Regions from separate parts of the Marinomonas sp. ABL3_031 genome, predicted to be linked through region 2. Evidence: predicted binding sites of a transcription regulator. Region 2 holds the regulator's gene; the other holds the start of a gene.

Region 1 (3,561 bases), on a different contig from region 2:
GCTGTTCAAAGCTTATATTGAATGGCGCCAAGAAAAGTTATTGAACCATGAGTCAGAGAAACAACAGCAGGTAACAAAATGAGCATTCTGATTGACAATATTTCCAAACACTTCGGCTCATTTCAGGCCTTATCGCCCTTATCACTGAACATTCAGGAAGGCGAAATGATTGGTTTGCTTGGACCTTCTGGTTCAGGTAAAACGACTTTATTGCGCATCATTGCTGGGTTAGAAGGCGCTGACACAGGCCGTATCCAATTTGGCGAACGGGATGTGACCAATCTGCATGTGCGTGATCGTCGCGTTGGTTTTGTGTTCCAAAACTACGCGTTATTTCGCCATATGACAGTCGCGGACAACGTCGCCTTTGGTCTACAAGTATTACCTAAGTCAAAACGCCCGAGTAGTGTTGAAATAAGCAAACGTGTCAGCCATTTACTGGAAATGGTACAACTTGGCCATTTGGCGCAACGCTATCCTTCACAGCTTTCTGGCGGACAAAAACAACGTATTGCTTTAGCCCGTGCGCTTGCCACCAAACCCGAAGTACTACTGCTCGACGAACCCTTTGGTGCCTTGGATGCCAAAGTACGTAAAGAACTGCGCCGCTGGTTACGTGGATTACATGATGAGTTGGGCTTCACCAGTGTGTTTGTCACCCATGATCAGGAAGAAGCATTGGAGCTATCCGACCGTGTTGTGGTAATGAGCAATGGCCACATTGAACAAGTAGATCAACCCGGTGACTTGTATGCCTCACCAAAAAGTCGTTTTGTGTTTGATTTCTTAGGCAACGCCAATGTATTTGAAGCCACACACCAAAATGGACAATGGCAAAATGGCGTGGCTAACTTACAATTGCCCGCCAGCACACCGCAAAAATCAGGGCAAGTTTATCTTCGCTCTCATGAGTTTTTTGTTTCTTCAATGGCGACAGAAAGTGCCTCTTTGCCGTTAAAAGTCATTGCCATCAATTTGATTGGTGCTGAAGTGCGCTTAGAGTTGTCACCTCTAGATTGGCACAGTGAGGATATCTGGGAAGTGGATTTACCACACAAAGCTTTTGATAAGCATTGTTTTGAAAAAGGCCAAACAGTATTTGTGACACCTAAGTCAGGCTACTTCTTCGCCAATGGCGAACAAGAGCACGTTCCGATCCAGTGGTCTTAATATACTTAGACTAACTATAAATTACTTAGACCATGAGGCATTAGAGCCTCATTAAGCTCTTAATATGACAAAAGGCGGCACGTCCTAAGGCATCGAGGTTGTAGCCGCCTTCTAGTACGGACACAATGCGCCCTTCACAGTGTTCATCTGCCACTGCCATCAATTGCTCAGTAATCCATACATAATCGCTTTCATCCAAGCGCAATTGCCCCATTGGGTCTTCCTTATGCGCATCAAAGCCTGCCGAGATTAAAATCAATTGCGGACGAAACGCCTGCAAACTCGGTAACAATTGCTCACTAATGGCTTGGCGGAACACCTCACCGTTAGAACCCGCTTCCAAGGGAATATGGACAATATTATCGTGAGACGCACCAGGATCTGCATAAGGATAAAAAGGGTGCTGATAACTGGATGCGTAGAGAACGCGTTGATCACTTTGAAAGATGTTTTCTGTGCCATTGCCATGATGAACATCAAAATCGACGATGGCCACGCGTTCTAAACCCAATTCAGCAACCGCGTAATTTGCTCCCACCGCAACGTTGTTAAACAAGCAGAACCCCATGGCTTTATCAAATTCCGCATGATGACCTGGTGGTCGAACCGCGCAGAAAGCATTATCCACTTGCTTATTCATCACCAGATCAATGCCTTGAATCACCGCACCTGCTGCATAAAGAGAAGCATTTAAGGTATGTGGCATCATGAAGGTATCTGGATCTAACTCAACCTGCCCTTGCTCAGGAGAACGCGAAAAGATGGCAGCGACATAATCGGCATCATGGGTTGCCAAAAGTTGTTCACGGCTAGCGGCTTGCGCTTCGAAACAACGCAGAAAGTCCATCAATTGCCCGTTAATCAAACGATTCTGAATGGCACCAAGACGCTGCGGGGATTCTGGATGATCCGCGCCTATGTTGTGTTTGTCACAAAGATAGTGGGTTATGTAGGCTGTTGTCATAAAGTTTGATAAGCGCGTCAGAGCTTTTATTATTGGCTTGCCCTTTATCAAGCCACACCTTTACCAAGACAGTCTACCCTACCATAGTCTACAATTCTTCAGATAACCCCTTGTGTTATCTTTACACAACGATTCGTATTGCAAGGAATAATCAACGTGAGCTTGCACGCCTTAGAACCGCTTCTTGCCCCAAAATCCATGGTAATTTTGACCGGCGATGATCCGCACAATCCTTTGCTGCTGGCTCTACTCTCGTCCCTCAGTAATGCGCCAAAACAATGTCCTATTCAATTAGTCGGTGTGCTACCAGAGCATGACAATGACTTCCCCCATGTCGTCAATTTAGCCAGTTTAAAGCAACCAACTGATTTGGCGGTTTTAGTGGGTGAATATCGACAGCAAAGCATGCAAGACATCATTCGCGAGTGTGGACAGGCAAGCATACATTCCCTTCTTATGTTGTCTTGGACAAATACTCCGACTCAGGAATTAAACGATTGTCTTCGCGAACACAATGTGCGCTTGCTTGGCCCTAATAGCTTTGGCGTTTGTCGTCCCAAACAAGGCGTATACGCTTGGCTTGGCCTAACTCATCCTTTACAGGGAAAATTGGCGCTTATGTCTCAGTCAGGCACAGTTGCAAGCGCCTTGGTCGATTGGGCTACGTGGCAAGGCATCGGCTTTTCTCAAGTGGTTGCCATGGGAACCCCTGTTGATGTGATGCCTTCTCAAGTCTTAGATTACTTATCACGGGACTTTGATAGTCAAGCCATCTTGATATTCTTACAAAAAATTGGCCGACCGACTCGTTTTCTCAGTAGCCTTAGAGCCACAGGGCGAAGCAAACCTGTTGCTGTGGTTGCCGAACACGCTCTGGGAGCCGATCAAAGAGTTTTAGACGCCGCGTTAAGCCGCACCGGCGCGGTACGTGGTCGTCGTCTTAATGACCTTATCGCCGCCGCTTCCGTCATGACCAATGCCAGACGTGTCAAAGACGGCTCTTTGCTCATCATAGGCAATGGCGCAGGGCCAGGTGAATTGGCCGCACAAAGGGCAATGGAATTAGGCATTGACCTGTTAAATCCTTCAGGAGAATTGCAACACAAGCTAGAGCACACCATGGCGGGCAGAGGTGGCATAGGGCCAGTCACCACAGTATGGGCCAGCACTGCCAGCGACCTTTATATCCAACTTGCAGCAGACGCACTCAGCTCAGAACATTGTGGTGCCGTTTTGCTCACATTAAGCCCAACCGCCCTGATGGACATAGACAGTTTGTACGATTTGGTCACTCACTTGCACCGCACTCAAAAAAAACTGGTCATGGTGTGTTTATTGGGCGGTGGTGGCATGACCAGAATGCGTACTCGTATTAATGAAGCTGGTATACCAACCTTTCGCACACCAGAAACGGCAATAGAAGGTTT
Region 2 (21,470 bases):
AGATTTGCGGTGCGGCCAGTATGCAAGTTTCCTCGTTGATCCATAATCGCTACATAAGCAAAGGTTGCAGGCCCTTCTTGAAAGTCATCAACGCCGCCTTCCATAGCGACTGAAAATTGCCTGTTGGAATCAATGGGATGCTGATGGCAGTAGATGGCTCTATTTTGTGCGCCCAATCGTGTTTCTGCTTCTGTTAATGGCTGTTCTGCTACACCAGAGGGTGCCTTCATGCCTTCGCAATGAATAATGTGATTAGGAAAAATCTGTTCAAAAGCCCTTTTTGCTGCACTGACCTTTACTGGATTAGTGGAACCGACTTGTATACGAATAACGGATGACATAACGACACTCTCTTTCTGGATTCCCTGACTATAGTGTGGTGAATCAAATAAAAAAGCCGCAACATGCTGAAGCGGCTTTGTTTGGTATCAATTTGGTTTTAGACTTGCCCCTTTATGATTGGGGTTGGACAGCTTACATCGGCATTTTGCCCTCGGTGGCGTAGCAGGTGATCCATCAAGGTCAAAGCCAGCATGGCTTCAGCAATTGGAGTCGCGCGAATGCCGACACATGGGTCGTGACGGCCTTTGGTGATGACGTCAATTGAGTTGCCATCGCGGTCAATACTCTTGCCAGGCGTAGTGATGCTTGAAGTGGGTTTCAATGCAATGTTGACTAAAATGTCTTGTCCCGATGAGATGCCACCTAAAATGCCGCCCGCGTGATTGCTTAAAAAGCCTTCTGGTGTCATTTCATCTCGGTGTTCACTGCCTTTTTGTTCAACCACGTCAAAACCATCACCGATTTCAACACCTTTTACGGCATTAATGCCCATCATGGCTTTGGCGATGTCGGCATCTAAGCGGTCAAATACAGGCGCACCGAGTCCGGGTATAAGGTTGCGAGCAATGACGGTGATTTTGGCACCTACCGAATCCCCTGCACGACGCAACGCCGTCATGTATTCTTCGAGTTGTGGAATGGCGTCAGGATCTGGGCTGAAAAAGCTGTTGTCGTACACTTGCGATAGATCTTTGGTTTCCAGTTTAATGGGACCAAGTTGTGATAGGAAACCTTGAATTTCGATGCCAAACTGCTGTTTAAGATATTTTTTCGCGATGGCGCCAGCGGCTACTCGCATTGCGGTTTCTCTGGCCGATGAACGACCACCGCCACGGTAGTCACGAAAACCGTATTTCTGGTCGTAAGTGTAGTCCGCGTGGGCTGGGCGGAAAGTGTTGACAATGTTGCCATAATCTTTTGAGCGTTGATCGGTGTTCTCAATCAATAAGCCGATTGGTGTACCTGTTGTTTTGCCCTCAAACACGCCAGACAAAATTTTAACTTCATCAGGTTCACGACGTTGCGTAGTGTGCTTTGATGTGCCTGGTTTTCTCAAATCGAGATCGCGCTGTAGATCGGCTTCATTGATCTCAATACCTGGAGGACAGCCATCGACTATGGCGCCTAAGGCCATCCCATGACTTTCACCAAAAGTAGTGACTTTAAAAAGCGTGCCAAAAGTATTGCCGGACATAAATTAATTCTGCTCGTGTAATAGTTCGTTTAATTGTTCTTTGGTTAAGATAAATACGCCGTTGCCACCTTGCTCTAATTCAACCCACATAAAAGGCGTGTCAGGATAGGCTTCTTGTAGAGCGATTTCCGTGTTGCCAACTTCGTATACAAGAATACCATCATCCTTAAGGTAATGGGCCGCTTGGCCTAGGAATTTGTGAGTAAATTCCAAGCCATCCTCCCCAGAGGTAAGTGCCAATTGTGGCTCATTATGAAATTCTTGCGGTGCTGTATCAAAATCCATTTTGTCTACGTATGGAGGATTGCAAATGATCAATTCATATTGCTTGCCTTGTAAAGCAGCAAACATATCAGAATGAATGCTCTGTACCCTATCTTCTAGGTGATGGCGTTGTATATTTTTCTCAGCAATGTCGAGGGCGGCTTCGCTGATATCTGTTATATCAACCCTAGCATCTTCAAACACCAAGGATGCGGCAATGCCAAGGCAGCCTGAACCAGTGCACATGTCCAAAATGTTAAAGGGGTAATGCATCAACCAAGGTGAGAATTCGCATTCCAACAAAGACAAAATCGGTGATCGAGGAATCAAGGTGTCTTTGCTTACGTAAAATGGTAAGCCCATAAACCATGCCTCCCCCAGCAAGTATGGCAAGGGTTCACGATCATTAATGCGACGATGGACAAGTTTGATTATTTGCTTCTTTTCGTTTTGAGTGAGGGCGCAATCTAGCATGTCACGATCAAAATCTAATGGCAGTTTTAACACCCCCATGACCAATTGAACGGCTTCATCCCAAGGGTTATCTGTACCATGACCATAGAATAAATCGGCATTTTGAAAGCGCGTATAGGTCCAGCGGATAAAGTCTTTAATGTTAGATAAATCGCGAATGGCGGATTGTCTGCTGTTCATTAAGGTCTTGTTTACTCTTTAAATGATTTCGTGAGCGCACAGTATAACGATTATTGTTTGTTGTCTCCATGACTCTTCACAAGTTGCGTCATATCAAGCTGCAATTGATTAAGTTGCTGTTGCATTTTCTGCGCTTGTTGAATTTGATGGTCTCGCTGCTGAAGTTGTTTCTGAATGCTGTTAAGTTGTTCTGATTTTTCCTTTAATTGGTTTGTCAGCATCACAATATGATGGTCTTGTTTGGCTAAATTCAGTTCCTGTTGTGCATTATTGAGTCTTAAGTACTCATAATGCTGCTGTTTTTCTTCAATTTGATGCTTTAGTGTTTGATTATATTCCATGACTTCTTTCAGTCGCTGTTCGCTGTACATGAGTTTGTTTTCAAGCTGCTCTATGCCATTTCTTTGCTCAGTGAAGGCTTCTTTAAGTCGGGCGTTCTCTTCTTCTACCTTGACCACTTGCTGCATTAACGAAAGATGTTTTGAATCGATGGATTCGCGTTTCATCTTATGCGCTTCGTCCAAGCTATGTTGTTTTTCTGCTAAGAGTTGATTGAGTTGTTTTGCGCTATTACGCATAAATTGCTCAAAAGGTGATTTAAGAATATCACTGAGATCCTGTATGTCTGCTTTCTGTTGTTCCTCAAACATTTCGTGCCATTCGTTCATGGCTTTCAACAATGTGGTGTTAGAGCACTTTCTACCGTCTAAACGAAGAAAGTAATCGGCTAAGCGAGGTATGTTTGGATACTGTTTTTGTTCAATCAACTGCCAACAGGCCTGGTGTATTTCTTCGGGTGAGATATTGGGTTTTTTGGCCATGATAGAACCTAGCTTACACTTAAGATAAATAACGTAATAATTATATCATATTTATCTTAATAAGATGGAACGGCATACCAATTCATTGCAAGAATAGAAAATCGCTTACATAGTTTGACTTAAAGCTTATGGGATAGGCATAAAAAAAGCGCTCAATGGCGCTTTTGAAAGATAGGCTTTTAAGCCGCTACTGTATGTTCGCTTGTTTGAACGCTTGCAAAGCAAACTCTACACCTAATTCTTTAGCCAGTTCTTTAAGTGGCTCTTCTTTTGGCTCAAACAAGATGGGCTTAGCCTCAGGAAAACGCATCTCTAAAAGTTGATTGATGCTGGCCAACCCATCGATCAAACCAATTCTCTCAGCCTGCGAGCCGGTAAAGACCATACCGGAAAAAACATCGTCGGTTATGTGCAACTTATCGCCCCGCCCTGCTTTTACAGCGCGAATAAATTGCTGGTGAGTTTCGTTCAGCACAGATTGCCACTTTTGTTTCGCTTCATCCGTCATTGGGGTAAAGGGGTCAAGAAAGGCTTTGTTGCGACCTGCAGTAAAGACTCTGCGCTCTACGCCGATTTTGTCAAGTAATTCACTCGCTTCAAAGCCCGCTGAAATCACTCCGATTGATCCCACTAGACTGGCTTGGTTAGCATAAATTTCATCCGCCGCTGAGGCAATGTAATAGCCGCCTGAAGCCGCCATGTCACCTACCACCACTATGACAGGGATATCAGGGTACACAGCTTGTTTGTTACGAATGGCATCATAAATGATGCCTGAATGCACTGGGCTGCCTCCAGGGCTGTTTAGTTCTATCACTACACCTTGTAATTGCGGTGTACGAAACGCTTGGTCTAATAGAGACACCATTTCTGTTGACTCAATGTCCGATTCAGCACCAATGACACCTTGCATAGGAACAATGGCAACCGTATTTCCCTGTATGCCAATGTCATCCATATTGATACGAGAAAACCAAGTCACTAAGATGCTAACCAAAATTCCTAAACTGACAAAGCGAAAGAATATTTTCCAACGTCTTGCACGACGCTTTTCCGCAACATTTTCGGCCAGAGTTTCTTTCAGTAGAGTCCAAATTTCTTGGTTAGGGTTTATGTCTTGTGAAGATTCCATATCCAAAGGATTTCGCTTCGCGTTTTGTGCCGCCAGTTTATCCTCTTCTTCCGTCCAGCTCATTGATCGTCAACCTTAAATGTTTGTTATTTGGATGTCTGAAAGTGTAACATAGCGCAAATTTTGATAATAAGGATTCCCTATGAACAAAGCTTATACGCTTGAAGAATTAACCCTAGATCAAACTGTTGAACTGGTCAAAAAGGTTACTCAAGAAGACGTTAACCTGTTTGCGCAAGTTACTGGTGATACGAATCCGGTCCACCTGGATGCTGAATATGCCGCAACCACATCCTTTGGCCAACCCATTGCTCATGGCATGCTAACCGCTGGTTTCATTTCAGCAGCCATAGGCACACAGCTTCCAGGGCCTGGCTGCATTTATCTTGAGCAAAGCTTAAAGTTCCGCGCCCCAGTACTCATTGGACAAGAAGTTGTCACTAAGGTCACCGTGATTGATATCAATGAACGTCGCCGCCGCGTTACCCTTAAGACAGTATGCGAATGCGAAGGCAAAGTGGTTGTGTCAGGTGAAGCGACTATTATGATGCCTGCTTAATCATGCTTGGCAGCAGAAAAAAGGGGGGCTAGTTAACTAGCCCCCCTTTTTATAAGGTGTTTTTAATTCGTAACGTCAGCTATCTATTAGCTCCAGAGCAAATATAAGCCAGCCACAAGATAAACCAGGCTTACTAAGCGAACCAACAAATTAAAAAGCAAATTAATCAAAATGCCTTTAACGTAATCGGTACTGATTTGCCATCCTGCTAATACAGAGTTAAATGCCGCCATAATCAAGACTAGACTGGAGAACACTTTAAACCACATAGGTGCAAGTAATGCAGACAAATCAGCCAAACCTGTCGGCTGATGATTAACCAATAAAATGACACTAACAATAGCCCAGATGCAGATCAAAGCATTTGCTATGCGCTGAAAAAGCCATTCTTTTGTTCCGCTTCTTGCTTTGTCCGCAGCACTTATAGCCATACCCAAACTCCTGATAAAATGCTTAATAGAATACCAAGGCCGATCGCAACTCGGGCGATCATTAACCCACTTTCAAGCTCTTCAAAATGACCAAAGTCTTGAATAATGTGCTTCAGCGTTGCCATTATGTAGTAGCCAAACGCCGTCAATAAACCCCATACAATAAACTGACCAATAAAGTTTTCAGTAATAAACCCAAAGACAGCATCAAAATTATCATTTGATTGTAGAGAGAAATAGCCAGCAGCCAAGGTCATCCCCAAGCCCACCCAAATGATGACGGCTGAAATACGATGCAAAATAGAGGCTATTGCCGTAATGGGCAGACGTATGGTCTTTATGTCTAAGTTGACCGGTCGAGTTTTGCTCATTATTGAGCTCCTTTATCAATCAATACGCAGTTGGATACTTTGTTTCATGTCGACTTAAGGGTGGCAAATTTACGCTACACAAAGCCACACTAAGTAATGACATTGAAAAAACGTCCATATTCTAATACAAACTGACGCAGAACATGAGTGCTAAATGCATAGTATTGACCGAATTTAGCAATAATGCTCGGAATAGACGGCAAAAATGCCTACTAGAATGGAATAATCATCTTTATTTGGAAAGTTGAGTGCGCACCTTTGCGCGCCCAATATGACTTTACGCTGACAAATTAAGAATTGATGCTCATCACAATGCGCCCGGTAATCTCACCTTTTTCCATATCAGAAAAGATGTCATTTATGTCTTCCAAACGTTTTTCTTTTATGATGGCTTTCACCTTACCTCGGGCGGCAAATTCAAGACATTCTTCAAGGTCTTTGCGGGTCCCGACAATAGAGCCAACCACGCTGACGCCATTGAGGACAGTGTTGAATATGGGTAATGGCATTTCCTCTGGTGGCAATCCTACCAGAACGCACTTACCTCCACGTCTTACCACATCGTAACTTTGTCTAAAGCCCACTTTGCTCACGGCGGTACAAATACTGCCATGAACACCTCCTGTTAATTCATTAATTTCAACAACGACATTGTCGATTTTGAAGTCGTAAAATTTTTCTGCTCCCAACTTTTCTGCTAATTGTCGCTTGGCATCTCCCGTGTCGACCGCAACCACCCTAAATCCCATAGCTACAGCGTATTGAATGGCTAAATGCCCTAAGCCACCAATACCGAATATAGCAATCCAGTCACCGGGCTTGGCCTGCGATAGTTTTAATGCCTTATAGGTGGTTACTCCCGCGCAAAATAATGGCGCAGCTTCAAGATAGCTCAAACCGTCGGGAATCTTCACAACGTAATCGGCATGAGCAGCACAGTACTCGGCATAACTGCCGGCCACGGAATAGCCTGCATTTTGCTGTGACAAGCATAGGTTTTCATCTCCTGCTAAGCAGTATTCGCAATGACCACAAGCACTGTATAGCCAAGGAATACCAACACGATCACCTATGTTAAGATGTGTGACGCTGGCACCTAGTTCAACAATTTCACCAACGCCTTCGTGCCCTGGAATCAAAGGCAGTGTCGGCTTAACGGGCCAATCTCCATGACAAGCATGAAGATCTGTGTGGCATACCCCACAGGCATGGACTTTCACCAGCACTTGATGTGATTGAATCTCTGGTTTGGCTAATGTTTCAATGCTTAAATTGTCACCAAATTGATTTGCAACTGCCGCTTTCATCATCTTTCTCCTAAAAGTGATATCGACCATTAAGATTGTAGGCGATTAAAAAGACAATAAGTGCGACATAGATCAATATTTGATCAAGTATTGACAAGCTCAAATCATGCACAGAGTGCAAATTTTGAGCATCTTTACCAAATTACTGTGCTTTTTTGATTAACAGGCATATATTGAAAGTCTTGTTACTTTTGTAGGTGTGGGATGAAAACACAATTACTCATTATATTGGCTGTTCTGCTCTCGTCATTATTGACGGTGTCTCAGCGTGCTAATGCCAATGAAGTGAGTCAATTGCGTTGGATAGAGCCTACCATGGAACACGCTTTTACCGAGACCAACGTCGCTGATCAGGACATTAGCTCTGACAAAGACATAGGCATAAATCAAAATTTCTTGCCATCAACATACGTAAGAAAGATTAATCTCTACAATAGTCTGCAAGATTTACCTCCCCATCCTTACTTAACTCTAACCGAAGCCAGAGCACCGCCTAGCCATAGTCTCATCTAATTATTTTTATCTCTAATTGTATCGAGGAGCATGGCTATGAAAACCCTAACTTATGTATCTACAAAAGACGTAAATGAACTAACTTGGCCTGTAATGGCGGATAATACCAATCTGTACTCACCCGCTCTTACCGTATTTACGGATTTTACAACGGGTGGACCAAGAGTTATTGAATCTAATGTAAGAGCAGACGAACTGGTAAAATTAATGCGTAAAGAGCATGTACGTATGAAATTGGTGGTTGACGCTGACAATCATTTTATTGGTGTAATCAGTTTGGAGGATCTTTCTGAGGACATTTTCATTAAACAAGTCGCCGACGGTTACCAGCGCTCGGAATTATTGGTTGCCGATCTAATGCGCCCAAAGGAAAACTTACTGGCCTTGTCATATAAATCACTGGCGAACTCAGATATTGAATCCTTGTTGTTTAGTCAGCGTAATAATCAGTATCAACACTTATTGGTTATTGACGAAGCGAGCAAATCCATTCGAGGCTTAGTGTCTTCAAACGATGTGGCAAGGGAGTTGCGCTTGGATATCGACGTGTCATTCTCTAACTTTCAACAAATCTATAACATTGCCGTACAAGGTAATAAGAGTGATCAAAAACTCAGAGTGGCCTAATGGTTTGCACATGAAATAGGGGCGTTAAGCCCCCTTTTTTTCTATCCAATAATAATAGATGTCCTCGTGTTCTTCTTGCTGAACCAATTTGTGACCTAAAAATTGGCAGAACTTTGGAATGTCACGTGTGGTCGATGGGTCAGTTGCTATGACCTTCAGTATTTCTTTATCTGCTATTTTACGCATTTCCCCATGTAGCATCATCACGGGCTCAGGGCAAAGAAGTCCACTCGCATCAAGTAGAGCTTGGTGTTCCATTCAAAACCTCTTTTCATTTTTTACTAATTTTCTATTTGTGTTAACCAATCCAGTGTTACTTTAGTCAATTCGGCAATGACATCTTGTTGGCTGCGTTGGTATTTTTTTAACAATTTAAAATCATGGTCCGCGCCTTCGATCCAATGCATTTGTATCATGCTATTGAGTGTTTGTTGATTCACCCAAGCATAATTACCAAGTCCATCTCGTGTGCCTTGGATGATTAGGCAAGGTTTGGTTAGTCTCTCTAAAAAGGATAAACGATTTTTCTCAGGTTTACCTTGTGGGTAAAAGGGAAAGCCGTAACAAATAACGCCTTTTACATTGGGCAATTCAGTTAGCTGCGTTGCTACCCTACTCCCCATGGACTTACCTGCCAACACGCAATCACTACTGTTTTTAATATGTGCTTCTAATTCAGTCACCAAGGTCGGAAATCTTGGTGGTGGTCGTTTAATTGCATTGCTTTCCTGGATTTTCATATAGTCAAAGGTCATAGGCTCCACGGAGCATGTCAATTCCGCCTTTAACCCCATTCTTAATTGTTTGAGAAAATCGCTTTGGTGGCCCGCCCCTGCGCCATGGGTTAATACAAGTTTGGTTATCATAGAATGCCATAAAAGGTTCAATTATAAGGGGTTAATTCATTTCGGTCTAAGTCTATTGATCTAGGTCAGCTAACTGACTTTAAGCTAAGAGTACACTTGCTATTAGAAATTTTAATAGGAGCAAGTAATGATTTGGGATGATGCTCTAATCGCTAAGTATGACCTATCAGGGCCGCGATATACTTCCTATCCTACCGCGCCGCAATTTGACGCAAACATTGATAAAGTCGCTTTAATTACCAATATGATGGCGCCTTCTTGCGCCCCATTGAGTTTATATTTTCACATCCCTTTTTGTGCAAACCTTTGCTACTACTGTGCTTGTAATAAAATAGTCACCAAGCAATATGATAAAGGCTCTGATTATGTTGAGCTGTTGGGTGAAGAAATGCGCTTGAGAAGTCTGATGCTTGATAATCGTCGTGAAGTAACACAATTGCACTTTGGTGGCGGAACCCCTACCTTTTTGAACGCTCAACATTTTCGTACCTTATTTGCTCACATGCACGATAATTTTAATGTGCAGCAAGATGGGGGTCAGGATTTTAGCATTGAAATTGACCCTAGAGAAATCGATGGCGATAAGCTTACGGAATTAGTATCACTTGGTATTAATCGTATTAGTCTAGGTGTGCAAGATTTCGATCCCAAAGTACAACAGAGTATACATCGGGTTCAGTCTTATAATTTGGTCAAGGTATTAGTTAACAAGGCCCGTGAACTGGGTATTCAATCCATTAATTTTGATCTTATTTATGGTTTACCTTTTCAGTCCGTGTCTGGTTTTCAGAAAACATTAGATCATGTGATTAGATTATCACCTGATCGAATATCCTTGTTTAACTATGCGCATTTGCCTAATCGTTTTCGCTCTCAAAAACGTTTGCCAGAAGCACATTTGCCTCCCGCCAAAGAAAAACTGGCTATACTCAAGATGAGCATCAATTACTTGGTAGACGCAGGTTATGAATACATAGGCATGGATCATTTTGCCAAACCACAAGATGAACTCGCTAAAGCTCGTGATAGCGGATTGTTACATCGTAATTTTCAAGGCTACACAACGCACTCTGGTACAGATTTACTCGCCTTTGGTGTTTCTGGTATCAGCAGCATCAATGGAACTTACATGCAAAACCAATTGGAATTGAATGCCTATAAAAAAAGTATCGAAAACGGACAATTGGCCATCGCAAAGGGATATATCAGTAATAAGGATGATCGTATTCGTCATGATGTTATCATGACCTTACTGTCCCACTTTCAACTGAATTTTGACTTAATTGAGAAAAAACATAACATTAAATTTGTCGAATATTTCTCTGATGAGCTGGCAAGATTAGAACCCATTCTCGCAGATAATATGGTGCAATACTTTTCATCTCAAGGCAGAAATGGGATAAAAGTGACCGAACGAGGCAGATTGCTAATACGTTGTGTTTGTATGGTGTTCGATAAATATCTTAATGGTGCAATACAGTATTCAAAAGTTATCTAGATTCGTATCAGGGAGAACCAACAATGGCTATAACACACGCTCAGCCTAGATTCAGCAGTAAGCTTACTTCACAATGTCAGAATTGCAGTCTAAACGCATTATGCCTTCCTATTGCATTAGCTGATGAAGACATTAACCGACTTGATCAAATTATTGAACGTAAGCGTCCGCTTAAAAAAGGTGAATTTTTATTCCGTCAGGGAGATGCCTTTGACTCACTCTTTGCCGTTCGCTCAGGCACATTAAAAACGTACAAAATCACCTCTTTTGGCGAAGAGCAGATTACGGGTTTTTACTGCCCCAGTGAATTGTTGGGGTTAAGTGGTATTGACTCAAACAGTTACCCTGTGTCTGCAAAAGCATTAGAAACAACGACCGTATGTGAAATTCCGTTTGCGCATCTTGAAGAATTATCCAATCAAATTCCTTCATTAAAGCATCAAATTTTTCGCCTGATGAGCCGAAAAATTTCAGATGATCAACACATGATGGTGTTATTAGGTAAAAAGAATGCCGATGAAAAAGTCGCCTCTTTTTTATTGAATTTGTCTAATAGGTTTAAAAAGCGTGGCTATTCTGCGTCTGCATTTCGTCTGTCAATGTCTAGAGGCGAGATGGGCAATTATCTTGGTCTAGCGGTTGAGACAGTAAGCCGTGTCATGACACGCTTCCAGAAAAATGAATTGATCCATGTTGATGGTAAAGAAATTCAGATCGTTAATTTCGAAGCGATGCAAAAACTCATTGGCGTAGCGCCTGATTGTGATAAAATTGCACACTTTTGAATAATACAGAGGCAATTTTCGAGATGCTTTACGATGATTTTTACGTTAAATCTCTCATTCGAACCGTAGAAGACTGGCCAAAGGAAGGTATTAGTTTTCGTGATATCACCCCTATTTTCAGTGATCCTAAAGGCATGAGAATGGTTGTGGATGCGTATATTCATCGCTACATTGATTCTGATATCACCCATATAGCTTGCATTGACGCTCGCGGCTTCTTAATTGCTGCGGTGTTAGCTTATGAGTTACAAAAGCCTCTTATTCTGGTTCGTAAAAAAGGCAAATTACCAGGCAAGACCATTTCTCAAAAATACGCATTGGAATACGGTGAAGCTGAATTGGAAATTCAGCAAGGCTCGGTTAATTCTGGTGATCAAGTGCTATTGTTTGATGATTTGATAGCGACTGGTGGAACCCTATTTGCTGCTATCAAGCTTTTAACAGCTCAAGGTGCCAATATTAAAGAAGTGGCAGCCATTATAGATTTGCCGGATTTAGGCGGCAGTCAGAAATTGCGTGATACACAAGTTCCAGTGTTCAGCTTGTGCGCTTTTGATGGTGAATAAGATTTAAGTCTTATTTTCGATGAATTGAGCAGTATAAAAAAGTGGCTAACAGCCACTTTTTTATACTTAAACGATTATACTAGATTAAAATTCTACTTCAGCACCAACAGCAAAACCTTTATTTGCTTCTTCACGACTATTGTCTTCAAAAACAATAACGGTATTACCGTAGCGTACAAAAGCGCGCGCATTTCTCATGGTCATGTATTCTAATCGAAACTCATAAGTATACATGTGATCTAGATTCGTAAATGACAGCACTTCCGGCGCATAATAACCGGATCCATAGATAGCAACGCGATTGGCTGATTGCAACGTATAGCGGTACCAACCGCCAAGAGCTACCGCCGTATAAATATCGTCGTCGTCAGCCGTTCTGTCCGCATTAACGGCGTAAACTCGCGTGCCAATACTCACTTGCAGAGGACCATTACCACCCTCGGAATCTTGAACATTGAACCCCAAGTACCCTGCCGTAATATCTTCATCTTTATCATAGGAAACCCCGGCTCCAATACCAAAGGTACCCATATCCAAATTCACATCACCTTGAACCGTATCATTTGTTAAATGAACGGAAGCTGTCGAAGCAGCAGAGGCAATGGATGAGCCTAATAGACCTAGCGTTAGGAAAAGGGCTTTAAGGTTTAAATTCATTTCGCAAATCCTATAGTGAAATAATATTAAGTCGATCAAAAGCTGAGGGAGATTGCTTCAGCTCTTTAAAATTAAACAATTCTGTGTCTGCTAAGTGGGATGGTACAACATTTTGCATGGCAGTAAACATGGTATCAGTACGACCGGGGTACTCTCTCTCCCAATTTTGTAACATGTCTTTTACTACCTGTCTTTGTAAGTTTTCCTGTGAACCACACAAATTACAAGGAATGATAGGGAATTTTTTTAACTCAGCAAAGGCTTCTATGTCTTTTTCTTTACAATAAGCAAGAGGACGAATTACCAGGTGTTTGCCGTCGTCACTTAGCAATTTGGGGGGCATAGATTTTAATTTACCACCAAAAAACATATTCAAAAATAAGGTTTCTAAAATGTCATCACGATGATGACCAAGGGCAATTTTTGTCGCACCTATCTCTTCAGCGAAACCATACAAAGAACCACGACGTAAGCGTGAACATAAGCCGCAGGTTGTTTTACCCTCGGGCACAACCTCTTTAACGATACTATAGGTATCACGCTCTAAAATATGAAAATCCACACCCGTTTCTTCCAAATAAGCAGGTAAAATATGCTCTGGAAAGCCTGGTTGTTTTTGATCAAGGTTGACTGCAACAATTGAAAAATCAATAGGTGCACTGGCTTGAAGATTACGTAAAATCTCAAGCATAGTATAAGAGTCTTTGCCGCCAGATAAACACACCATGACCTTATCGCCTTCTTCAATCATATTGAAATCTGCGATGGCTTGGCCGGTCAATCTTCTAAGGCGTTTTTGAAGCTTATTCAGCTCCAATTTTTCTTTGGGACGATTTGATAGATCCATCATTCACACACTAAAAACAAAACATGTTTATTTTACTATAAGCCCATAAACATCGCATTAAAAATGCAACTCCAGAGTAAAATGTGCATAAAAATTCATGATTTATAAGTCAATTAACATAGCTTTAAATTTGATTAACAAATAAAAGCCTTTGTTGACAGGCCTTGCAGCGATATTCCGTTCCGCGCACGACCTTATTATGGCGACGGGCGGTAAATTCATGCTGTTGACACTGACAGGCGTATAAAAATCGTGTTTTAGGGGCTGGTACGTCAAAGTCATGTGTTCTATCCGGGGAGAGCCCAAAGACTTTTCTCATTACAGCTTGCCACTCTTTACCATGTGGACGAACATCAGAACCGTATATTTGATACACAATAATATGAGCCACCTCATGTGGCACAACTGTGCGAAGAAATTTTTCTGGTGACTGTCGATACATAAAGGCGTTAAAACGCATCTCGTTTTTTTGTAAATGAGCTGTGCCGGCAGCCTTGCCTCTTTGCTTTAGGTTACAAGAAGCACGCAAAAAAGTATGGCCAAAAAAAGCATCGGCACACTGAAAACAGTGTTCAACCGATGCTTCTAGTAAGGCTTGTTCATTTAGTGAGGTTGTGTTTTTTTGATGAGTCATTGCAATACTGATGTCGACTGGTCTTGATGTAATAATACCAAGAGTGATTCGGCAAAGTGATTAACCTCCTCAAGAGAAATCCCTACTAGACGACTTAATGAAGCCGCGTTTTTAGGTTTATGTTGGCATATCTTACGCAATTGCACATCTGATAAGGGCACGCATTTGCGATGCCGCCAAGCAGATATCTTATGCCAAGCTAGGTGCTCATGAGACAATTCTAATTCGTTTAATCTTGGGTAGTAGAAATCATTAGCAATAATAAGCTGTGCTTCACCTTTTAGCACTTGTCGTGCCTTTTCAGTTAGACGAACAAAAAACACCTGAGTATTTTCCAACTGAATGTATTCAAATGCCAAAAGATGGCGAATTACTGATTTCCATTGGACTTCAGACAATTCTTTTCCTTGACCAAATAAAGACAGCTTTTCCGCCTGAATTTCTTTTGTGACTTTGACTCGCTTGCCCAATAACACCTGAATCAAAGTAGAAAACGCTTGTGTTCCACGAGTGTGATAAATAAGTGACAGTAGTTTCTGCGCTGCTATCGTCACATTGTGTTCTTTTTGTTTGGCTTTACAACGATCACAATGGCCGCATTCTTCTATTTCTTCATCAAAATAAGCTAATAAACTTTGTTTGCGACAGTGGCGACTTTCAATAATGGCAAATAAGTCTCGTAGCCGTTGCCTTTCGGTAAGGTATTCTTGTGTCTCTAGGTTGATCAATTGCTGGGCTTTTATCATGTCCTGCAAGCCATAGAGTAATAAAGTTTTAGCAATTTGATTGTTACGCCCTGCGCGTCCAATTTCTTGATAATAAGATTCGGGTGAACTGGGTAAATCCATATGAATCACAAAACCGATATGCGGAAGGTCAATTCCCATTCCATAGGCAGTGGTTGCTACCATGATAGTACCAAGTTGTTCAGAAAAAATAGTATGGCTTTTATTTTTAGCCTCTTCCGTCATGGCAGCATGGTAATGAAGGCTATTAAAGCCAAGGTGGTTGAGCCATTGAGATAATTGTTCAGTGCTATTTCGTGAACGGCAGTATATGATGCCTGAAAGTCCAGCTACTTCGTGATGTAAAAAGTATAGAATTTGCTGCTTAGCCTGTTTTTTCTGAGCGACTTGCATCTGTATGTTTGGTCGATCAATACTGCCTTTTAGCAATAAGCTATTATGCAGATTAAGTGATTGATCAATGTTATTTAATGTGGTTTTATCGGCACTGCCTGTCAATGCTATGATAGGAGGGGTCGGAAAAAGCCGTTTAATTTGCCCTAATTGACGGTATTCTGGACGAAAATATCCACCCCATTGAGCGATACAATGCGCTTCGTCTATGGCAAATAGAGCTATCTCAACGCTTTGCAATAAGCCGATTACAGATGGTTGGATTAGCTTCTCTGGTGATAAATAAAGAAATTTAATGTGGTTATGTCGAATAGACCAAGTTAAATCGTCTTGCTCTCCAGGGTTTAGCGTTGAGTTTAAAAATCGTGCTTGTACTGCTTTAAGATTTAGAAATTCAACTTGCTGTTTCATTAAAGCAATTAACGGACTGACGATAACAGCAACCCCTTCTTTTGCCAAACCAGCCACTTGATACACTAAGGATTTTCCGCCACCAGTAGGTGCGGCCAGAACCACATCTCTATTATCAAGCAAGCTATCAATTGCTTCTTCTTGCAAGGGACGATATTCAGAGAAGCCTAGTTGCTCCAAGGCAGATTGTTTATTTGCAGTCATTTGCTCATTATCTCTGATTTGCAAAAAATCTGCATCGATTTTTCAGAGCCATTTCGCTAAAATTCCCAGCTAAATTAACATTAGGAATTCACACATGGCTCACCAACCTCTTGATGATCTTGAACTGGAAACATTAGAAGACTTTTTAGATTCTGATCTAGTTCATGAAGAATGCCAAAACTTTGTTATGGCACACGGCTTTCTGACAGCATTGTCAATTTGCCCCGTGAATATAAGCGAATCAAATTGGATGCCAGTGGTGTTTGAAGAAACTCCAGAATTTGAAAATGACAAACAACAACAGCAAATTATTCAGTATTTATCTCGTCTTTTCATTGATATTCAAAAAGAACTTGAGTCAGAAGAAGGCTTTCTGTTGCCATGTGCTATCGAAATGGGGACTTCTGCTGAAGAACTAAGTGAATTGCAAGAATGGGCCACAGGCTTCATGGAAGGTGTATTCATGACTGAAACTCAGTGGTTTGAATCAGAAAAAGAAGAAGTGGTCGCTGAGCTTTTACTTCCCATCATGGTTGCCTCCGATCTTTTTGATGACGATGAAGTCATTGAGATACGCTCTAGTGAAAAACTGACTATTTCTTGTATCGCTCAAATTCCGGAGGTGGTTACCGATTTATTTTTGGTATTACGTACTGAACCAGAGAAAAAGTCAGTAGTAAAAAATGCTCGCCACAAAGGTAATAAAAACAAATCTTCTAAGAAAAATAATCAGAGAAAATAGTTAAGGAAGGAAAAAAAGGCCTCTGACTACGGCAACCTGCTCCTGCGTTGCACTAATGCTTTACATCCATTAGGTGCTCCTTCGGGTCTTTCAGAGAAACGCCCTCTCTGTTTTATAAAAGGACTATCGATTGTTAAGGTCGCAGTGCAACCAAAGTAATATCATCCAGTTGTACCGCTTCTCCCAAATATTCTTCTAGATCATTTTCCATCTTATTTTGTGCAGCGGCAAGATTCTTGTCCTGATAATGTAGATTAATTAATTCATTGGTTTTCTTATCACCAAGCATTTGATTTTCGATGTTTTTTAATTCCACAACCCCATCTGACAATATCACTAGGGTGTCATCTGAATTAAGATGATTGGTCTTTAAGCTAGGGTCGAACTCACAAGTCGTCTGAACCCCCAGAGGCATATGACAAGATTGGATAAAATCCAATTCACCATTTTTTCGACGTATCACAGCATGAGGCATACCACCTCCCCAATAGCAAAAATTTCCATCAGGACTTAATAGTAATAAATAACCAGCGCAGAACATGTAATCCGGCAAAAGACTATGCAGGGTTTTATTAATACGAATGGCTAATTCACCAAGCTCAGTTAGATCATCTACAGCATCAAAAAAAGTTTGCATAACAGGTAATGCCCCTATTGATGCAGGTAAACCATGACCAGTAAAGTCACCGACGAAGACCAATCTAGAACCATCAGATCGTTTTTTAACAAGAGCCAAGTCACCATTGAAGCTGGCGGCCGAAATGCGCGTAATGGCAACTTGGTCAGAATTTTTCTCGCTGCGAGTTTGAATGTGATCGAGAACTTGATGAGCCATCTCATGTTCACGTTCAATCATGTCTTGGAAATAAGTAAGTGCTTTATTTTTCTTATACATCTCTTTAACCAATGCAACATGTCGCATATGAGTTTTAAGACGTATACTAAAGAGCATTTCATCAAATGGCTTAGGCAAGAAATCGTCAGCGCCAGAATGGAAACACTGATCCATAACCGATTCAGATGTGTGTGAGGCCAAAATAATCATGGGGACAAAGCGTGTACCGCTTAGTTTTTTTAGCTCTTTGACCAAATTCAAACCATTTCCCCCTTTGACTATCACATCCATAGTGACAATATCAGGTGAAAATTCTTTGAAGGTAGAAATGGCCTCAGTATAAGAACCCACTGTTATTACCTCGAGGCCCTCTTTCTGCGCGCAGAGAGTTAGTACCTCACGATAAACAGGTTCACTATCTATGCATAATAGTTTCATTCGTCCCTTTTACATGATCTTAAAGCGTTTATCAAAGCGAGAAATCATTAAAATGTTTTTAATAAAAGTGTTTGCGCCTTGTAATTCAATTTCCTGATGATCAGGGATGGCATTGCGCATACTGAGCAACATACCTAAAGCTGCACTGTCTAAATACTCGACCGAAGACATGTCGATTATGTAGCGATCAAATGATCCATTCAAGTCGGCATAAGCTTCACGAAAATCATTAAATAATGAAAAATCAAAGCTGCCGAATAGGCTAATGGTAACCACTTTTGTCTTATCGTCTTGAATAACACTAATACTCATTTTATTAGAGTAACGCTAGCCCGTTACTCACCTCCGTGACATTTTGGTGATAGCGGCGCATTTTCATTCCGCTTTTGCCATTCTTCTGTTGTATATGGATGCAGTGCGAGAGCGTGTATTAATTGCATTTCTTCATGCAGCACCGAGTAAATATCTTGATGTCTTTGCACCGCTCTCTTACCGACAAAATCATCAGACACCAGTATTAGCTTAAAATGCGATTCACTGTTCGGCGGCACATTATGCATATGACTTTCATTTAGCAAAGTCATATGATGAACAGCAAACGCCTCAGTCAAAACGCCTTCAATTTGTTGCTGTATCTTCATGCATTACTCATTAAGCTAGGGTTAATAAATTTTCAGATTGCCCATTAAGCAAAACTTGGCCCTTTTCTTTAGGATACGCCACATCAATTGACACCGCACCCCCTTCACGCCATACACTGATAATGGTATCCATATTGGCCGCCATAACGGCACGTTTGTCGTCAGGTGCTGCGGCAATAACTTGTAAGCCAATGTCTTTCATGAAGCCCATACAAGTCGAGGTTTTCACCATATCAATCTTATTGAAAGCTTCATCAAACATAGCCAATGAGAAGCCCCCTACAATATCGCCATCCATGGTTTCATGTAAGCGATAAGTAGTCGACAAAGCGGCGGCGATGGCTAAATAAAACGGGATTTGGTGCTCACCGCCCGACCCTGTTTGGATACGCTGGCTCAATGTCGTCTTCTTATTGCCTTCATTATCTAAGATATCGACTTCAAAGTTATAAAATTTACGGTAATCCGCCAAATCTTGTTGCTTTTCTTCATCTGAGATCAACTCTTGAATAGCTTCGATTGCGCGAGCATGTTCAGGGTCATCGCTCATTTGAGGGTCAAATAAGCCTCCAACATTGGCTTGATCTTGTACGCTAAAGCGTTCAACCAAGTCCAGAATGTCTTTCATGTCACCGTTAGGGTAGTAACGGAACTGGTAAATCTCTTGGTTAAACGGGCGGCGTTTCAAACTGTGGTTTAATTCACGAATAATGTGTGCTACTTGATCCAGCGAGTCTTTCAACTTGGATACGTAATCTGAACGGAAGGTCTCTTCTGCTTCACGGCGTGCAATTTCCGCTCGTTTAGCGTACTTAGCCAATTCTGTTTCGCTTAACACATCAATCTGATAAGACACGTAGTGCTCGAACTCTTCAAACTTAGACTCTAAATAATCGAGTTGATTATCATCATCTAAGTTTGCTTGATGGTATTTGGCATAATGATCAGCCACTTCTTTACGCACTTTTTGATCAAAGTTACGTGCTTTTTCACTGGCCTTTTCAGCACGACTGATGGCCTCTTTATAAATTGCCGCACCATGAACCATGCTATTTTCGAGTAAAGCATAACGTTCACTGGCAAATTCTGCATCGTATTTAGGATTCGATGTCAGCTTAGTACGTTCTTCATCTAAGGCAGCAAGCGCAGTACTCAACTGAGTTTTTTGGGTGTTTAAGGCGCCAAATTGTTCAGAGATTTGCTGGCGTTCACGATCCAATTTTTTCTGTTCTAACTCGACATTGGTGATACGTGACTTTAATTCTTCGATGCGTTCTTGTAAGTCAGTGTCATCATGCTCTTGTAACTGATTGATTTCAGCATTAACGCTTTCCAGTTCTTGTCCTAGACGTGTAACCGCGTGACTGGCATTGCCCAAGGTATCGAGGTCAAATTGGTTATTTGCAATGACTCGACCTAGCAAAGAGTCCGCTTGCTCCAAACGTTGATCTGACTTAAGTAAGTCCGCTAATTCATTACTGAGACTTCTTAATTGCTGTTCACGGGACTCGCGCATCCCTTCCGTATTGATGCCCACCATCATATGAGGCACAGAGCGTATGGTCGAAATCGTACCAGAAAGCTTTAACATACCATCCGCAGTCATTGCGCTGTCTTCACGTAACAATTCACGTTCTGTTTCTACCGGCTTAATGCCGCCAAGACGGCGATTCAAATAGGCTTGAGCATGATCATTATTACAACGAATGAATTTTAGTGCAGAATTACGGTCACCTCGGTTTAGCCATAGGCGGGTCTGAGTGGTATCCACAACACGACAGCCCATTAATTGACGACGATGGGCTCGAAAAATACGAATTGCTTCTTCTGCGTCTTCGGGTTCAACAATCAGAGCCTCACGCTGAGCCCCTAAATACCCTTCAATGGCATCTTGCCACTTGAGCTCAGTTACCTCTGCTAAGTGACTAAGTGGTGTAGCTGTGATATTAGCTTCTTTCAATAAAGCAATTAGACGCTTGGTGTTTTGCGATAATGGACTGATGCCCCCTTTCAAAGATGACACATCAGATTCTAATTGCCTGCACTCGTCCTTCAAGTTGAGGATACTACGGTTCAATTCAGAACGCTGTCCAAATACCAAGGATTTTTCTTTATCTAACGCTTCGTTTAACGCGGCTAGTTTTTGCGTTAGAGGTTTAAGACTGCCCGAAATACGGCCATCTTCCGAGATGATTTCTTCTAACTGGTTGAGTTCTTTTGCCAACTCTAATGTGTCATTGGATACCAGTTCACTAAAGTTATTTAGGGCTTTTAGCAGAACGGCTAATTGACGCAATTGTAATATGGATTTTTGATCTTGCTGACCTTGCAGTTCAATCAGCTTTTTATTTTGTTCAAGTTGTTGAAGCTTTAAACCCACGTCAGAATGTTCATATTGTTGTTCGAGTCTAAGCAACTGAGATTGCAGTTGTTTTAACAAACTGGACTGGGTTGCCAGTTCTTCTTCAATTTCTTCTTCACGCTCTTTTTGTAAATCGTACTGATCCTGAATGTCATCTTGTTTACTACCAAGCTCGTCAAAACGCGCTTCTGTGGCAATCCATTGATAGTTAATGGCATTTTGATCGTGTTGATGTTTTTTCTCACAATCTTGTTGGATCAGTTTCAGGTCATCAATGCGTTTAGACACTTCAAGGGTTTTTGCTTCAAGCTGGCGATATTCGTTCAAAGATTTTTGATATGCACCAACTTGTAATGGCGCTTCTGCTAACACAAAATCCTGCACAAATCGTGTTGGCGAGGCAATTGGCACAAACTTCAACGCGTTCTTAAAGTTTTTCAAGAAACCATCAATGGTAATTAATTGATCCGCACTTGGGCTAAGCTCTTCTAAATATCGGTTAATGTATTGTGTAGCAGACGCACTACCCGATTTTATGTATGGGTCTAGACAAACTTTCTTTAAGGCTTCGCGAACTTCAATCCAAGGTTTGGCTTGATAGCTTTTGCCCTGCATAGGGTCAATGAAAT

Evidence for each region. The regulator FNR, encoded in region 2, switches genes on or off when oxygen is low (the NO sensors DNR and NnrR bind a similar motif). The targets are predictions, from matches to a motif close to TTGATNTANATCAA.
Region 1: ACXAH2_RS06085 (histone deacetylase family protein) is a predicted target of FNR. The motif match lies at 2,172-2,185, and genes of this name have one in related genera.

What each region holds. Positions count from the first base shown of each region.
Region 1 is NZ_JBSWYU010000004.1:1,439-4,999, reverse strand. Features, by position in the region: gene cysW (sulfate ABC transporter permease subunit CysW) at 1-82, shown strand, start outside; gene ACXAH2_RS06090 (sulfate/molybdate ABC transporter ATP-binding protein) at 79-1,170, shown strand; gene ACXAH2_RS06085 (histone deacetylase family protein) at 1,211-2,134, opposite strand; gene ACXAH2_RS06080 (bifunctional acetate--CoA ligase family protein/GNAT family N-acetyltransferase) at 2,291-3,561, shown strand, end outside.
Region 2 is NZ_JBSWYU010000012.1:23,899-45,368, forward strand. Features, by position in the region: gene yjjX (inosine/xanthosine triphosphatase) at 1-341, opposite strand, end outside; gene aroC (chorismate synthase) at 440-1,537, opposite strand; gene prmB (50S ribosomal protein L3 N(5)-glutamine methyltransferase) at 1,541-2,455, opposite strand; gene ACXAH2_RS13245 (DNA-binding protein) at 2,506-3,276, opposite strand; gene sppA (signal peptide peptidase SppA) at 3,464-4,471, opposite strand; gene ACXAH2_RS13255 (MaoC family dehydratase) at 4,551-4,967, shown strand; gene sdhD (succinate dehydrogenase, hydrophobic membrane anchor protein) at 5,054-5,398, opposite strand; gene sdhC (succinate dehydrogenase, cytochrome b556 subunit) at 5,389-5,769, opposite strand; gene adhP (alcohol dehydrogenase AdhP) at 6,060-7,076, opposite strand; gene ACXAH2_RS13275 (hypothetical protein) at 7,281-7,589, shown strand; gene ACXAH2_RS13280 (CBS domain-containing protein) at 7,626-8,216, shown strand; gene tusA (sulfurtransferase TusA) at 8,241-8,474, opposite strand; gene ACXAH2_RS13290 (alpha/beta family hydrolase) at 8,498-9,082, opposite strand; gene hemN (oxygen-independent coproporphyrinogen III oxidase) at 9,210-10,580, shown strand; gene fnr (fumarate/nitrate reduction transcriptional regulator Fnr) at 10,604-11,365, shown strand; gene ACXAH2_RS13305 (adenine phosphoribosyltransferase) at 11,389-11,931, shown strand; gene ACXAH2_RS13310 (YfaZ family outer membrane protein) at 12,016-12,588, opposite strand; gene ttcA (tRNA 2-thiocytidine(32) synthetase TtcA) at 12,599-13,438, opposite strand; gene ACXAH2_RS13320 (SprT family zinc-dependent metalloprotease) at 13,560-14,069, opposite strand; gene ACXAH2_RS13325 (RecQ family ATP-dependent DNA helicase) at 14,066-15,823, opposite strand; gene ACXAH2_RS13330 (UPF0149 family protein) at 15,918-16,565, shown strand; gene ACXAH2_RS13335 (SpoIIE family protein phosphatase) at 16,699-17,838, opposite strand; gene ACXAH2_RS13340 (STAS domain-containing protein) at 17,848-18,150, opposite strand; gene ACXAH2_RS13345 (BolA family protein) at 18,174-18,479, opposite strand; gene ACXAH2_RS13350 (SbcC/MukB-like Walker B domain-containing protein) at 18,490-21,470, opposite strand, start outside.